Regions from separate parts of the Modestobacter sp. VKM Ac-2983 genome, predicted to be linked through region 1. Evidence: riboswitches for the same ligand, from Rfam matches in the RefSeq annotation. Region 1 holds a riboswitch; the other holds the start of a gene.

Evidence for each region. Region 1 has a riboswitch for cyclic di-AMP ahead of O2W18_RS10360 (hypothetical protein). Riboswitches for the same ligand answer to the same signal wherever they lie in the genome.
Region 2: another riboswitch for cyclic di-AMP. It lies ahead of O2W18_RS00370 (LysM peptidoglycan-binding domain-containing protein); the one in region 1 lies ahead of O2W18_RS10360 (hypothetical protein).

Annotation. Positions count from the first base shown of each region.
Region 1 covers NZ_JAPVBK010000002.1:829,386-836,614, forward strand. The annotation lists gene O2W18_RS10340 (citryl-CoA lyase) at 1-208, shown strand, start outside; gene O2W18_RS10345 (extradiol ring-cleavage dioxygenase) at 201-1,082, shown strand; gene O2W18_RS10350 (hypothetical protein) at 1,079-1,438, shown strand; gene O2W18_RS10355 (quinone oxidoreductase family protein) at 1,443-2,417, shown strand; cyclic di-AMP (ydaO/yuaA leader) riboswitch at 2,575-2,727, shown strand; gene O2W18_RS10360 (hypothetical protein) at 2,749-3,642, shown strand; gene O2W18_RS10365 (alpha/beta hydrolase) at 3,685-4,512, shown strand; gene O2W18_RS10370 (protein adenylyltransferase SelO) at 4,551-6,017, opposite strand; gene O2W18_RS10375 (NmrA family NAD(P)-binding protein) at 6,070-6,939, opposite strand; gene O2W18_RS10380 (DUF2207 domain-containing protein) at 7,114-7,229, shown strand, end outside.
Region 2 covers NZ_JAPVBK010000001.1:72,735-79,963, forward strand. The annotation lists gene O2W18_RS00350 (L-ribulose-5-phosphate 4-epimerase) at 1-70, shown strand, start outside; gene araA (L-arabinose isomerase) at 67-1,590, shown strand; gene O2W18_RS00360 (hypothetical protein) at 1,642-2,607, opposite strand; gene O2W18_RS00365 (SigE family RNA polymerase sigma factor) at 2,604-3,164, opposite strand; gene O2W18_RS00370 (LysM peptidoglycan-binding domain-containing protein) at 3,427-4,191, opposite strand; cyclic di-AMP (ydaO/yuaA leader) riboswitch at 4,315-4,413, opposite strand; gene O2W18_RS00375 (cytochrome P450) at 4,676-5,887, opposite strand; gene O2W18_RS00380 (DUF5926 family protein) at 6,009-6,944, shown strand; gene O2W18_RS00385 (cytochrome c oxidase assembly protein) at 7,036-7,229, shown strand, end outside.

The DNA of each region.
Region 1 (7,229 bases):
CGGTGCCGCGCTGGCCGACCTCGGCCTGCCGCTGGAGCTGTTGCGCGGCTTCGCCCTGCTGGCCCGCACCGCCGGGCTGATCGGGCAGCTGGCCGAGGAGCTGCGGCACCCGGTCGCCAACGACGTCTTCCTGTCCGTGGACCTCAACAACCGGTCCGTCGCCCCCGACCCGTACGTCCCTGACCTCAACGGAGACAGTCATGGCTGAACTGGCCGCGGTCATCGCGTCCACCCACCACCCCTTCTACTACCGGGCGAGCACGGCCACCGGTGCTGACCGGCCGCCGTTCGCCGACGAGTGGGTGGCGAAGATCGAGGCGTTCCGCGAGACGCTCACCCGCGCCGAGCCCGACGTCCTGGTGATGGTCGGCAGCGACCACTTCCACCAGCTCTGGCTGGACAACATGCCGCAGTTCCTCATCGGGAAGGCACCGTTCTTCGACGCGAACTTCCACAACGAGGAGCGCGAGTTCGGGCTGCCGAAGATGACGCTGCGCGGTGAGGAGGACCTGGCCGCGCACCTGCTGCGCGACGGGCTGGACCGGGACTTCGACCTGGCGTTCAGCAACGAGCTGCGGATCGACCACAGCATCACCTGCCCGATCATCACGCTGCGCCCGCAGGCCGACCTGCCGATCGTGCCGGTCTACACCAACATCTTCGCCCCGCCGCTGCCGCAGCCGAAGCGCTTCGTCCAGCTGGGCCGGGCGATCCGGGAGATGGTGGAGTCCTGGGAGAGCGACAAGCGGGTGGCGGTGATCGGCACCGGGCACCTGTCCCTGGAACTCGGCGGGCCGCGCCAGTTCGGCGAGCACGGGCCGGACCCGGAGTTCGACCGCAAGGCCGTCGAGTGGATCGCCAGCGGGGACATCGAGGGCTGCCTGGCCGAGGTCTCCCTGGAGTCCCTGCACCACCCGGGCAACGCCACCCACGGGTTCATGGACTTCATGCTGATGATGGGCGTGGCCGGGGAGGGCGCGAAGGCCGACCACGTGGACACCCTGGACCTGTTCCACACCATGGAGGCGTACTTCACCTGGTACCCCAACGGGGTCCCGAGCACGGGCGGGGTGTCGGCATGAGCAAGTACCTGCTGGACAAGTTCCTCTACACCGTGGACCGGGACCCGGAGCTGACCGAGCGCTACCGGGAGGACCCGGCCGGCACGGTCACCTGGTGGGAGGCCGAGATGGCCAACACCGTCCTGAACTGCATCCCGGCGGAGAAGACCACCTGGCTGGCCTTCACCGACGGGGAGCGGCGGGCGCTGGCCGAGCACGACCACGTGGCCCTCTTCGAGATGGGCGCGCACCCGTTCCTGACGCTCACCCTGTTCATCGCGCTGTTCGAGCGCGACCACGGGCCGATGGAGTACCAGCGCGCCTACGGCAAGGCGATGGAGCACATCTCCATGCCCTACCCCGACATCGCGACCTGAGCCGGTGCGCGCCGCCGTCCTGACCCAGCCGGGCGAGCCACCGGCCCTCGCGGAGCACCCGGACCCGGTGCCCGGCGAGGGCCGGACCCTGGTCCGGGTGACCGCCGCCCCGGTCGTGCCGCTGGACCTGCTCTGCGCCTCCGGGACGTCGTACTTCGGCCGCCCGGCCGTGCCGTACGTGCCCGGCGTGCAGGGGGTGGGGGTCGTGGTGTCGTCGGCCGTGCTGGCGCCCGGCACCCGGGTCTGGTTCGCCACCTCCGCGGGCATGAGCCCGGGCGACGGCAGCCTGGGCGAGCTCTGCGCCGTGCCCGACGCCGACGTCGTCCCGCTCGCCGGGGACCTGCCCGACCCGGTCGTGGCAGCGCTGGGCCTGTCCGCGGTCGCCGGCTGGATGGCGTTGACCTGGCGCGGCCGGTTGCAGCCGGGGGAGCGGGTGCTGGTGCTCGGTGCCGGGGGTGCGGTCGGCCAGGCCGCGCTGGGGGCCGCCCGGGCGCTGGGGGCCGGGCGGGTGGTCGGGGTCTGCCGGTCGCCGTCCGCGGCGGACCGTGCCCGCCGGGCCGGCGCCGAGGACGTCGTCCTCACCGGGGACGGCGGCGACCTGGCTGCCCGGATCCGGCAGACGGTCGGCTCGGACGTCGACCTCGTCGTCGACCCGGTGTTCGGCGCCGTGGCCGCGGCGGCGTGCTCGGTGCTGGCGCCCGGTGGGCGGCTGGTCAACCTGGGTGGCGCGGCCGGGGACGCCGCCGAGTTCTCCTCCGCCGTGCTCCGCAGCCGGAGCATCGACGTGCTCGGCTACACCAACAACGCGCTCACCGGCGAGCAGCGGGCCGCCGCGCTGACCTCGGTGCTGCGGCACGCCGCGGCCGGGCAGCTCCGGGTGGAGCACGCCGTCCTCCCGCTGGCGCGGGTCGCGGAGGCCTGGGCGGCCACCGCGGCCGGGGGCGGGAGCCGGTCCGTCGTCGAGCTGTCGGTGCGCTGACCGGACACCGGCGGTGGTGACGGATGGGACGGGTGTGTCCGGAGAGTGACGCGACCACCGTCACCCCATGAAATGCGGGCGACGGATTGTCACGATTCGATGACGCCGTTAGGTTTGCCGGGTCCAGTCGGTCGCCACGTCCCCACCCGGGGAGCCCGACCGGACGCCGCCGAGTCGCCCTCCGGGGCGAGCCGGGGACCCACCGCACCACTGGGGTGAATCCCGCGCCCGGACGAGAAGTCCGGGCCGGGTAGGGCTGCTTCCCGCCCGAACCCGTCAGCTGACCTGGTAGGCGGCCATCGGAAGACACCTGTACGGAGCACTCCTGCCCATGCGCGCCCGCACCACCACCTCCAGCTCCACCAGCCGCCGACGTCCGCCGGCCGGCGTCCGTCGGCCCGGGCTCTACCTCGCCGTCGCGGCGGCCGGTGCCGTCCTGGTCAACGTGGTCGTGGGCGCCGGTCCGGCGGCCCAGGCCGACCCCGTGGCCTCGGAGCCGGTGAGCGTCGCCGCGCAGCTGGGGCTGGCCGCCGAGTCCGGCGCCGTCGACGGGACCGAGGACCTCCGGCCGCTCGAGGAGCTGGCAGCCAGCCGGGCCACCCGGGAGGCCGAGCAGACCGCCGCCCAGCAGGCCCAGGCCGCGGCCGACCAGGCCGTGCTCGACCAGCAGGCAGCGGAGGCGGAGGCAGCGCGCCTCGCCGCCGAGGCCGCGGCCGCCGCTGAGGCCGAGGCCGCTCGGGTCGCCGCCGAGGCCGCCGCTGCTGAGGCCGAGGCGCAGTCAGCCGCCCCAGCTCCGGCACGGGCCGGGACCGCGGCCAAGCCCTCCGCCGCGGCGCCCTCCAGCTCCGGCACCGCGGTGACCGCGACCGCGAAGATCAGCAACTCCGCCGGACCGATCAAGCCGCAGGCGCAGGCCGCCGCGAACGCCGTGGTCAGCAACGTGCCCGGCGCCGGCTCGATCACCCTGGGCGGGACGCGGCCCAGCGCTGCCGACCCGCACGGTCACCCGTCGGGGCTGGCGGTGGACTACATGGTCATGTCCAACGCCGCCCTCGGTGATGCGATCGTCGCGTACCACGTGGCCAACTGGGCCGAGCTCGGCGTCGACTACATCATCTGGGAGCAGCGGATGCTCTCCTCGCCCGGCGGCTCCTGGAAGCAGATGGAGGACCGGGGCAGCGTGACGGCGAACCACTTCGACCACCCGCACGTCAACTACCGCTAGACGGCGCTGGCCCGGCCGCCGGCAGCGCGCCACCATGGGGTGGTGCTGCGGTCGGTGCTCCGGGCCGCGCTGATCGGTGCCATCGTGCTGGTCGTGGTGGTCGGTCTGCTGTGGACGTTCCAACGCCGGCTGGTGTACCTGCCCGACGCCGGCCCGGTGCCGGCCGCCGCTGACGTCCTCCCCGGTGGCCGGGACGTCGAGTTGGCCACCGCCGACGGCCTGACCCTCGGCGCCTGGTTCGTGCCCGGCCCGACGGCTGACGCCCCGACCGTGCTCGTGGCCAACGGCAACGGCGGTCACCGCGGGGTGCGGGCCCCGCTGGCCCGGGCACTGTCGGACGCGGGGCTGGGGGTGTTGCTGTTCGACTACCGCGGGTACGGCGGCAACCCGGGCAGCCCGAGCGAGGCTGGTCTGGCGCTGGACGTCCGCGCGGCGCGCGACTGGCTGCTGACCGACGGCGGGGTCCCGGCCGAGCGGCTCCTGTACTACGGGGAGAGCCTGGGCGCCGGCGTCGTCACCGAGCTGGCCGTCGCGCACCCGCCGGCCGGGCTGGTGCTGCGCTCGCCGTTCGTCGACCTGGCCGCCGTAGGCAGCGAGCACTACCCGTTCCTGCCGGTCCGGCTGCTGCTGCGGGACCGCTACCCGGTGGCCGAGCTGGTCTCCCGGGTCGAGGTGCCCACCACCGTCGTCCTGGGCACCGCCGACTCGATCGTGCCGCCGGAGCAGAGCCGGGAGGTGGCCCGTGCCGCCGGGCAGCTGCACCGCACGGTCGAGGTGCCCGGCGCCGACCACAACGACGCCGTCCTGCTGGATGGCGACCAGCTGGTCGCCGCCGTCGTCGAACTGGCCCGCCTGACCACCGACCCCTGACCCAGCACCACCAAAATGGCCATTTTGGTGGTGCTGGGTCAGGTGCCGCAGAAGGTCTGGTAGGTGGCGCCGAAGTCGGCGGGGGCGGGGGTGGCGTACCGCTCCAGGCCCGGCCGCTCGGTGTAGGGGTGGGTCACGGCCTCCAGCAGGGGGCCCAGCGGTGCCAGGTCGCCCGCGGTCGCCGCGGTGAGCGCCTCCTCGACGAGGTGGTTCCGCGGGATGTAGAGCGGGTTGACCCGGTCCATGGCGTCGGCGTCCGGGGCCAGTGCGCGCCAGCGCTCCGACCACGCGTCGAACGAGGCCAGGTCCAGGAAGAGGTTGCGAACCGGGTCGACGTCGCCGCGGGCGGCGGCGCCGAGCAGCCGGAACGCGGACGTGTGGTCGACGTGGCCGGCCTGCAGCAGGGTCAGGAACTCCTCGACCAGCGGCGCGGCCACCGCGTCGTCCAGCCCGTCGGGCAGGCCCAGCTTGGCCCGCATCCCGGCCGACCAGGCCGCGTCGTACTGCGGCCGGAACTCGCCCAGCGCCGCCACCGCCAGCTCGATCGCGCGCTCCTGGTCCTCGGCGAACAGCGGGAGCAGCGCCTCGGCGAGCCGGGCGAGGTCCCACTCGGCGACGATCGGCTGGTTGCCGTAGGCGTAGCGCCCGCCGGTGTCGATCGAGCTGTACACCGTGGCCGGGTTGTGCGCCTCGAGGAAAGCGCACGGCCCGTAGTCGATCGTCTCGCCGGAGATGGTCACGTTGTCGGTGTTCATCACGCCGTGCACGAATCCGACCTGCATCCACCGGGCCACCAGCTCGGCCTGGGCAGTGACCACCGCGGCGAAGAGCGCGAGGTGCGGGTTCTCGGCCTGCGCGGCGTCCGGGTGGTGCCGGCTGATCGCGTGGTCGGCGAGCCGGCGCAGCAGCTCGGCGTCCCCGGTGGCCCGGGCGTACTGGAAGCTGCCCACCCGCAGATGGCTGCTCGCCACCCGGGCCAGGACGGCGCCGGGCAGCAGCGTCTCCCGGCGCACCGAACGCCCGGTGGCGACCACGGCCAGTGAGCGCGTGGTGGGGATGCCGAGGGCGTGCATCGCCTCGCTGATCACGTACTCGCGCAGCATCGGGCCGACCGCGGCCAGCCCGTCGCCGCCGCGGGCGAAGGGGGTGCGCCCGGAGCCCTTGAGGTGCAGGTCGCGCAGCCGGCCCGCCACGTCGGTCAGCTCCCCGAGCAGCAGCGCCCGGCCGTCGCCCAGCCGCGGGACGAAGCCGCCGAACTGGTGCCCGGCGTAGGCCTGAGCCACGGGGTTCGCCCCGGCCGGGACGGCGGTGCCGACCAGCAGGCGCAGCCCCTCGGCGGTCCGCAGCGCGGCCGGGTCGAGGCCGAGTTCGGCGGCCAGCGGCTCGTTGAGCGCGAGCAGCCGGGGATCCGGGGCGTCGTCGGCCTGCCAGGCGACGGCCAGCTCGGGCAGCTCCCGGGCGAAGCGGTGGTCCAGCCTGAGGGTCGGTGCCGGTGCGAGGCTCACCCGACCGAGGCTACGTCCGATCCCGGGAGCTGCCAGTCGCTGCAGCGTCGCCTCAGCGGTGCGGCGCCAGGTGCTCGACGGCCCAGGAGCGCAGCGTCGTCGGCGTCGTGGTCAGCACCGAGCGAGGGTCAGCCGGCACGAAGTCCTCCCGCAGGCCGCGGCCCATCCCGACGAACCCCTCGACCTGGGCCTCGGACAGCCCCGCCGCCCGGAGGCCGGCGCGCAGGTCGTCGTCGCTGATCTGCTCCGCCCGGACCCGCCGGCCGGTGGCCGAACCCACGATCCCGGCCACGGTCTCGAACGTGAGGTCCTCCGGCCCGTGCACGGCGAGCACCCGCCGGCCGGACCAGCCCGGGGACAGCAGGTTGGCCACCGCCACCGCCCCGATGTCCCGGGGGTCGACCCACGGCATCGGCCGGTCGATCGGCATGGTGGTGCGCAGCACGCCCTCCTGCAGCCCGTCGAGGTCGGACAGCAAATTGGTGAAGAAGTACCCGCAGCGCAGGTGGAGCACCGCGGCGCCGGTCTCCTCCAGCTGCTCCTCGGTGCGGGCGAGCCCGTCGATCTGCCCGACGCCGTGGCGCTTCTCGGCGCCGACGCTGCTCTGGAACACGACCCGGGACACCTGGTTCTCCCGCACCGCGCGGGCGACGACCGCGCCCATCCGGGTCGACGTGGCGACCGGGTCGTCGTCCGGCGTCGGCGGGTCGACCCAGTAGAGGGCGTCCGCGCCCTCGGTCGCCCGCAGCACGGTGTCCAGGTCGCCCTGGTCACCGACCACGAGGTCGACCAGCTCCCGCGTCTGCGGGTCGAGCTTCTCCGGGGAGCGCAGCAGCAGGGTGGGCCGCAGGCCGGCCTGCAGGAGCAGCCGGACCACGCGGGAGCCGACGTGCCCGGTCGGGGTGGTGACGACGATCCTCATCGACAGCCTCCGGTGGATGCGTGTGTGCTGTGGCGTACCCGGCCATGCCAGCACGGGGTGCCGACAGTTCTCCGGCGAGCGCGCGGCCCCGCCTCGTGCCCGGACACCCCGGCGTTCGGGGAGACTCCGCACGCCGTCACCTGGGCACGGCGGTCGAGACGAGGACGGTGCGACATGAGCGCGGACGGACGGCGGACAGCAGCCGGGGTGGTCGGGCTGGTCTTCCCGGCCCTGCTGCTGGCGGGGTGCACGGACGACGGCCAGGCCGAGGCCATCCGCTCCTACGACGT
Region 2 (7,229 bases), on a different contig from region 1:
GGTCCCGATCGCGCAGGCGGACATCGACTCGCTGTACGCGCGCTACCAGAACGTCTACGGACAACGATGAGCACGAAGGAGCAGCAGGTGGCATTCGAGGGTTCGGAGATCTGGTTCCTCACCGGCAGCCAGGGGCTGTACGGCGAGGAGACCCTCCAGCAGGTCGCCGAGCAGTCGCAGCAGGTCGCCGCGATGCTGGACGGCGCCGACGCCGTGCCGGTCCGGGTGGTCTGGAAGCCGGTGCTCACCGACGCCGGCGCGATCCGCCGGATGATGGGGGAGGCGAACGAGGACCCGAACTGCCTCGGCGTCATCACCTGGATGCACACCTTCTCCCCGGCGAAGATGTGGATCTCCGGGCTGGACGCGCTGCGCAAGCCACTGCTCCACCTGCACACCCAGGCCGACGCCGCCCTGCCGTGGGCGACGATCGACATGGACTTCATGAACCTCAACCAGGCCGCCCACGGCGACCGGGAGTACGGGTTCATGCTGACCCGGTTGCGCACCCCGCGGACCACCGTCTCCGGGTACGCGGGCAACTCCCGGGTGCAGGCCCGGGTGGGCTCCTGGGCCCGCGCCGCCGCCGGTGCCGCTGCCGCCCGCGGCCTGAAGCTGGCCCGGTTCGGCGACAACATGCGGAACGTCGCGGTCACCGAGGGCGACAAGGTCGAGGCGGAGATCCGCTTCGGCATGTCGGTCAACACCTGGGGCGTCAACGACCTGGTCGCGGTCGTCGAGCGGGTGCCCGAGTCGGCCGTCGACGCGGTCGTCGCCGAGTACGGCGACCTCTACGAGATGGACGCCGACCTGCGTCCCGGCGGCGACCGGCACCACAGCGTCCGCTACCAGGCCCGGATCGAGGTGGCCTTGCGCTCGTTCCTGGAGGACGGCGGCTTCGGCGCCTTCACCACCAACTTCGAGGACCTCGGCGGCCTGCGGCAGCTCCCCGGCCTGGCCGTGCAGCGGCTGATGGCCGACGGCTACGGCTTCGGCGGCGAGGGCGACTGGAAGACCTCCGCGCTGCTGCGGGTGCTCAAGGTCGCGGCCCAGGGCCTGCCCGGTGGCACCTCCTTCATGGAGGACTACACCTACGACCTGGCCTCGGAGACCCCGAAGATCCTGGGCGCGCACATGCTCGAGGTGTGCCCGACGATCGCCGGGGACAAGCCGCGGCTGGAGGTGCACCCGCTCGGCATCGGCGGCCGCGAGGACCCGGCCCGGCTGGTGTTCACCGCAGCCCCCGCCGCCGGCATCACGCTGGGCTGGTGCGACCTGGGCGACCGGTTCCGCTGGGTGGCCAACGAGATCGACGTCGTCGACCCGTCCGAGCCGCTGCCGAACCTGCCGGTCGCCCGGGCGGTCTGGGAACCCCGGCCGGACTTCGAGACGGCGACCGAGGGCTGGCTGACGGCCGGCGGGCCGCACCACACGGTGCTGTCGACCCAGCTGGGAGCCGAGGAGCTGACCGACCTGGCCGAGGTCTTCGACACCGAGCTGGTGCTCATCGACGCCGACACCACCCGGCGCAGCCTGGCCAAGGAGCTGCGCTGGAGCGCCGCCTACCACCGGCTCAACCAGCGCCTCTGAACGCCTGACGCGCGACGCCCCGCCCGGTTCTGCGGGCGGGGCGTCGTCGTCTCACCCGTAGTTCCGGGCGACGCCGTCGAGCAGCGCGGTGAACGCCTCGGCGGCGGTGACCTCGCCGTCCTGGTCGGCCGTGGCGTCGAGCACCCAGGTGCCCTTGCCGCGGGCGTCGGGGACGGCCAGCTGGAACGACGCCTGGTCGACCGAGCTGCACCGGATCAGCACGCCGCCGTCGACCACGTCGGCCCGGGGGCAGGGGGTCGGATCGCCCTGGGGCACCCAGTCGAACGCATCGCGGGCGACGTCGGCGGGCGTCGTCCCGTCGCCCAGGAAGCCCACGCGCACCGTGAACGGGTAGTCGATGGTGTCGTACAGCAGCGGTACTGGCGCCCAGGTGCACGCGCCGGGCAGCGTGCCGGTCCAGTAGCTCATCCGGGACCCCAGAGCAGCGGAGAGGCCGTCGGACAGCACCGGACAGGTGGAGAGGTCGTCCGCGGTGTCCCGGCCCGGGTACGGCTTGGGCTCCGGCAGCCACCGGTCCCACTCGGTGGGCGAGGGGAACGCCAGGGACGGCGGCAGGGCGTCGACCACCCGGTCCAGGTCGGCCTGCGCCTCGGCGGTCAGCCGTGCCTTCTCCGCCGCGGACACCGCCGGGATCGGTTCCTTGCCGTAGGCCTCGGTCGCACCGCCGGTGACCGGGCTGTCGTCGGGCACCGGTGTCCCGGACGGCGTGGATTCTCCGGGCGGCGGCGGCGTCGGTGCCGTGGCCGGCGCCGACGACGTGACCGTCGGCCGCGCGGTGCCCCCGGGGAGCGGTGCGGAGGACGGTGGGCCGACGGCGACCACGCCTCCGACGGCCACCGCGGCCACGCCGACGGCGACCGCCGTCAACGTCCGCCGGGTCCGGCGCCGGTGGCGCCAGCGGGCCACCGCGTCGGCGGCATCGCCGCCTCCGCCGGCGGTCAGCTCGTCGGCCAGACCGTGCAGCCGGCCCGCGAGGTCGCGCTCGTGGGGGTTCACGCGTGCCTCCGGGTGGTCCGTGCCGGGTCGGGGGACGGTTCGGGGGAGGGGTGGAAGGACGGCCCGGGGGAACGGTCCAGGACGGTGCGCAGCACGGCGAGGCCGCGGGAGACGTGCTTGCCTACCGTGCTCACCGAGCAGCCCATCAGGCGTGCGGTGTCGGCCTCGCTGAGGTCGTCGAGGTGGCGCAGCACCACCGCGGTGCGCACCCGCGGGCTCAGCTCGCGCAGCGCGGTGCGCAGCTCGTCGGCCTCGGCGTGCAGCGCCTGCAGGTCCACCCGGTCCGGGGAGTCGGGGAACCACTCGACCACCTGTTCGGTGTTGCTGAGCCGGCGCAGCCAGCTCAGGTGGCCGTTGACCAGCATCTTGCGCACGTAGGCGACGGGGTCGTCGGCGCGGCGGACCGTGCTCCACCGGCCGTACGCGCGGGCCAGCGCGGTCTGCAGCAGGTCCTCGCCGCGGCCGCGGTCACCGGTCAGCAGCACGGCGGTGCGCAGCAGCCGTGGGCCGTGCGCACCGACGAAGTCGGTGAACTCCTCGTCCTGCTCCTTCGCCACCGCATCCCTTCCGCTGGTCCCACTGAGGAGACGCATCGGCAGTCCGGCTGGCCCCCAGGTCCCCCGGTCACGATCCGGTAACGGCTCAGCGGGCGCGGTGAGTGGGCCTCTGGCAGGGGCCGGAGGATCTCGTCCGGAACGGACGACGCCCCGGCCGGTTGCCCGGCCGGGGCGTCGTCGTGCCGATGGTCCGGTCGGCCCGGATCACCGGTGCGGGCCGGTCAGCGCGTGACCGCGCCGACCGACCCGTCGCGCTCGTGGATCAGTACCAGTTGTTGGCCTGGGAGTGCGCCCACGCGGCGCACGGGGTGCCGTAGCGGTCGCTGATGTAACCCAGACCCCAGGTGATCTGGGTCGCCGGGTTGGTGCGCCAGTCCGGGCCGGCCGAGGCCATCTTCGAGCCGGGCAGCGCCTGCGGGATGCCGTAGGCGCTGGAGTTCGGGTTGTCGGCCGTGGGGTTCCAGTTGCTCTCCTTGGTCCACAGGCTGTCCAGGCAGGTGAACTCGCCGGCCCCCCAGCCGCGCTCGGCCACCATGGTCCGGCCGATGCTGCGGGGGTCACCGGTGGCGGTCCGGTCGGCGCTGCGGCTGGCGGCCTGCTGGGCCGGCCGGCTGGGCGCCGGGGCCGCGGGTGCTGCCCCGCCGCCGAGGGTGAGGGCCTGCCCGACGCGGAGCACGTTCGGGTTGCCGCCGATGGTGTCGCGATTGGCGGCGTAGATGCTCTGCCAGGTGGTGCCGTGCGCCGCGGCGATCTTGCTCAGCGTGTCGCCGGCGCGGACGACGTAGCTGCCGGAGGCCGCTGCCGGTGCGGCCGCCGGTGCAGCCGCGGGGGCCGAGCCGCCGCCGATGGAGAGCACCTGGCCGACGCGCAGCACGTTCGGGTTGCCGCCGATGGTGCCCTGGTTGGCCGCGTAGACGGTCTGCCAGGTCGTGCCGTGGCTGCTGGCCAGCTTGCTGAGGGTGTCCCCGGGGCTGACGGTGTGGCTGCCGGTGTGGGCCTGGGCGGGCGCGATGACCCCGAAGGACATCGCTGCAGCTGCCGCGACGACCATGGCCGGGCGCGCCGCGGAAGCGAAGGCGGATCGCCCGGAGGAGCGGTCGCGCCGTGCCGTGAAGCGATTGAGCATGGGTGTGTGTGCCTCTCGCCGCCTGCGGAGTTAGCTGTCGGGTTCGGGCGAGAGCTGCCCGGCCGCGTGCTGCGGCTTCACCCCAAGGCCCGGAGGCCTGGTCTTGCGAGGTGGGTCCCCCGCGCCTGCCCGTGGTCTCGTGACGTCCGGGCCGACGGTGGGCAGGTTCGGCGGTGTCGTCGTCCGGAGCCCGCCGTGTGGCGGACGGACCAACGGTAGGCAGGCCGTCGGCCGGCGGAGCCGGTCGGCGGTGAGCTTTCCCGGGCTCCCCGACGCGGTCAGCACGAGCTGTGACGGATCATGGACGCGCCGTGGACTGGTGCCCCCGGGTCGTTTCCCGACGCAACGGCATGTGGTCCGCTGCACCGGGGCCGGGGCTGGGGGCTCAGCGGCCGGTGAGCACGACCGGCAGGTCCTGGAGCCCGCGGATGACGAACTCCGGGCGGCGTCGGGCCGGGCGGGCCAGCTCCAGCCGGGAGGTGCGGCTCAGCAGCGCACCGAAGGAGGCCTGCAGCTCGACCCGCGCCAGCGGGGCGCCGATGCAGAAGTGCACCCCCGCGCCGAAGGAGATGTGCGGGTTGTCGGTGCGCCCCACGTCGAGGGTGTCGGGGTCGGTGAAGACGGCCGGGTCCCGGTTCGCGCTGCCCAGCAGGGCGGCGACCTTCTGCCCCTGGGCGACGGTCACCCCGCCGATCTCGACGTCGGAGGTGGCGGTGCGCTCGAACAGCTGCAGCGGCGAGTCGAAGCGCATCAGCTCCTCGATCGCCGTCGGGAGCAGGTCCGGGTCCGCGCGCAGCCGATCCAGCTGGTCCGGGTGCTCCAGCAGCGCCAGCAGGCCGTTGCCGCTCACGTTGACCGTCGCCTCGTGCCCGGCGTTGAGCAGCAGGATGCAGGTGGTGACCAGCTCGTCCTCGGTGAGCCGGTCGCCCTCGGAGTCGCGCACCGTGACCAGGTGGGTGAGCAGGTCCTCCCCCGGGGCGGTCCGCCGCTCGGCGGCCAGCTCGCGGAGGTAGGCGACGAACTCGGCGGCGGCCCGCTCGGCGTCGGCCTCGACCTCCGTCGTCCGGCCGTACTCGTACATCTTGACGATGGCGTTCGACCACGGGCGCAGCAGCGGCCGGTCGGCTGCCGGCACGCCCAGCAGCTCGGCGATGACGGCGACCGGCAGCTCCTCCGCCATCCCGGACAGCACGTCGACGCCGGTGTCCCCGGCGGAGCGCTCGACGAGGGAGTCGACGAGGGAGTCGGCCAGCTCCTGCACCCAGGGTCGCAGCCGCTCGACGTGTCCGCGGGCGAACGCGGCGCTGATCAGCCGGCGCAGCCGGGTGTGGGTGGGCGGCTCCATCTCCAGGATCGCGTTGCGGTGGATCAGGTTGAAGCTCTCGAACCGCTCCGCCGGCGCCTTGTCCGACCAGATCCGGCCCAGCCGCCGGTCCCGCAGGACGGCGTTGGCCTCGGCGTGGCCGAGGGCCAGCCACATGCCCTGCTGCTCGTTCCACTGCACCGGCGCCGCGGCGCGGGCCACGGCGAAGGCCGGGTAGGGGTCGGCGACCAGAACGGGGTCGGTCAGGTCGAGCGGAGCAGGGGCCGGCGTCACCGGCAGCAGCGTACTGAGGGGAGCGGCGCGGCACGGCAGTGCGGGCGGCCCCCTCGCAGGGTCCCGCCGCGAGCGTGCGAGGGGCGGGGGGCGAGGGGGTCCTTTGACTACCCTCGCATGCATGGCCCGCACTACGACCCGCCGTCCCGCCGCCCCGGCTGCGACAGCCGGTGAGACCAACCCGAAGGCGCCCTGCCCCTGCGGCTCCGGCCGCCGCTACAAGCACTGCCACGGCTCCGGCTACGGCCAGCCGGTGCTCCGCCCGTTCGAGGGCCTGCCCGGCGAGGTCGACTGGGTGGCGCTGCGCGAGCTCGTGCCGGCCGCCACCGCGAAGCTGACCACCACGGACGGCCGGTCGGTCACGCTGGCCAGCGTCCTGCCCGGCGGCACCCCCGCCCTGGTGCGCGCCAACGGGGAGATCCTGCTCGGCGTCCAGCTGCAGACCTCCTCCGACGACGTCAGCCGCGACCTCGGCACCGCGCTCGCCGCCGCGCTCGAGGCCCCGGCCGGCGCTCCCGTCGACCCGGGCCCGATCGGTGCCGCCGGCTCGGCCGGGCCGCGGCTGCAGGAGCTGCTGGACCTCTCGGCGCCGTTCGAGGTCACCGTGCACGACGACTTCGGCTTCTGGCTCGAGGGCGCCGACGTCGACGCGACCGCCCGGGCCAGCCTGCAGCAGGCCAACGAGATGGTGATGCCCACGGTGCGGCTGGCCGGCCTGGAGGCCGCGTACTGGTGCCGGCCGACCACCGAGCGCGGGCACGTGCGCTGGGTGCGCCCCGAGCCGGAGGAGGCGCTGCTGGACGCCCTCGCCCGGCTCGGCGCGGCCGAGCAGCTCAGTCTGGGGGACGGCACCCGCTACGCCGGTGCCTTCCGTGCGCTGGGCCTCGCCGTCCCGGTGTGGGACGTGCCGGGTGAGGTGCCGGGCGCCGAGTGGGCAGGTCCCTCAGCGGAGCTGCACTCCCGGCTGGAGGCCGCGCTGGCGGTCACCGAGCCGCTGAACGCCGACGAGCGTCGGGCCCGCGCCGGGCTGCTGTCCCGTCAGGTCACCCTGCGCTGAGCCGAGGGCCCGTCCCCCTCGCCGACTGCGGCGAGGGGGACGGGCCAGGCCTACCGTGGGGGCCGCACAGCGGAGTTGAGAGAGGACTGACGTGGGCCACGAGCACGGCGGCATGGGCGGGATGCACGTCCCGGAGCTGCCGCCGACGACCGGGCGGGTGCTGGGCCTGGACCTGGCCGCCGCCTCGCCGGTGGCCTGGCTGGCCGTGCTGCTGGCCGTCGGCTACCTGGTCGGGCTGTGGCGGCTGCACCGGCGGGGGGTGCGCTGGGCGCCGACCCGCACCGT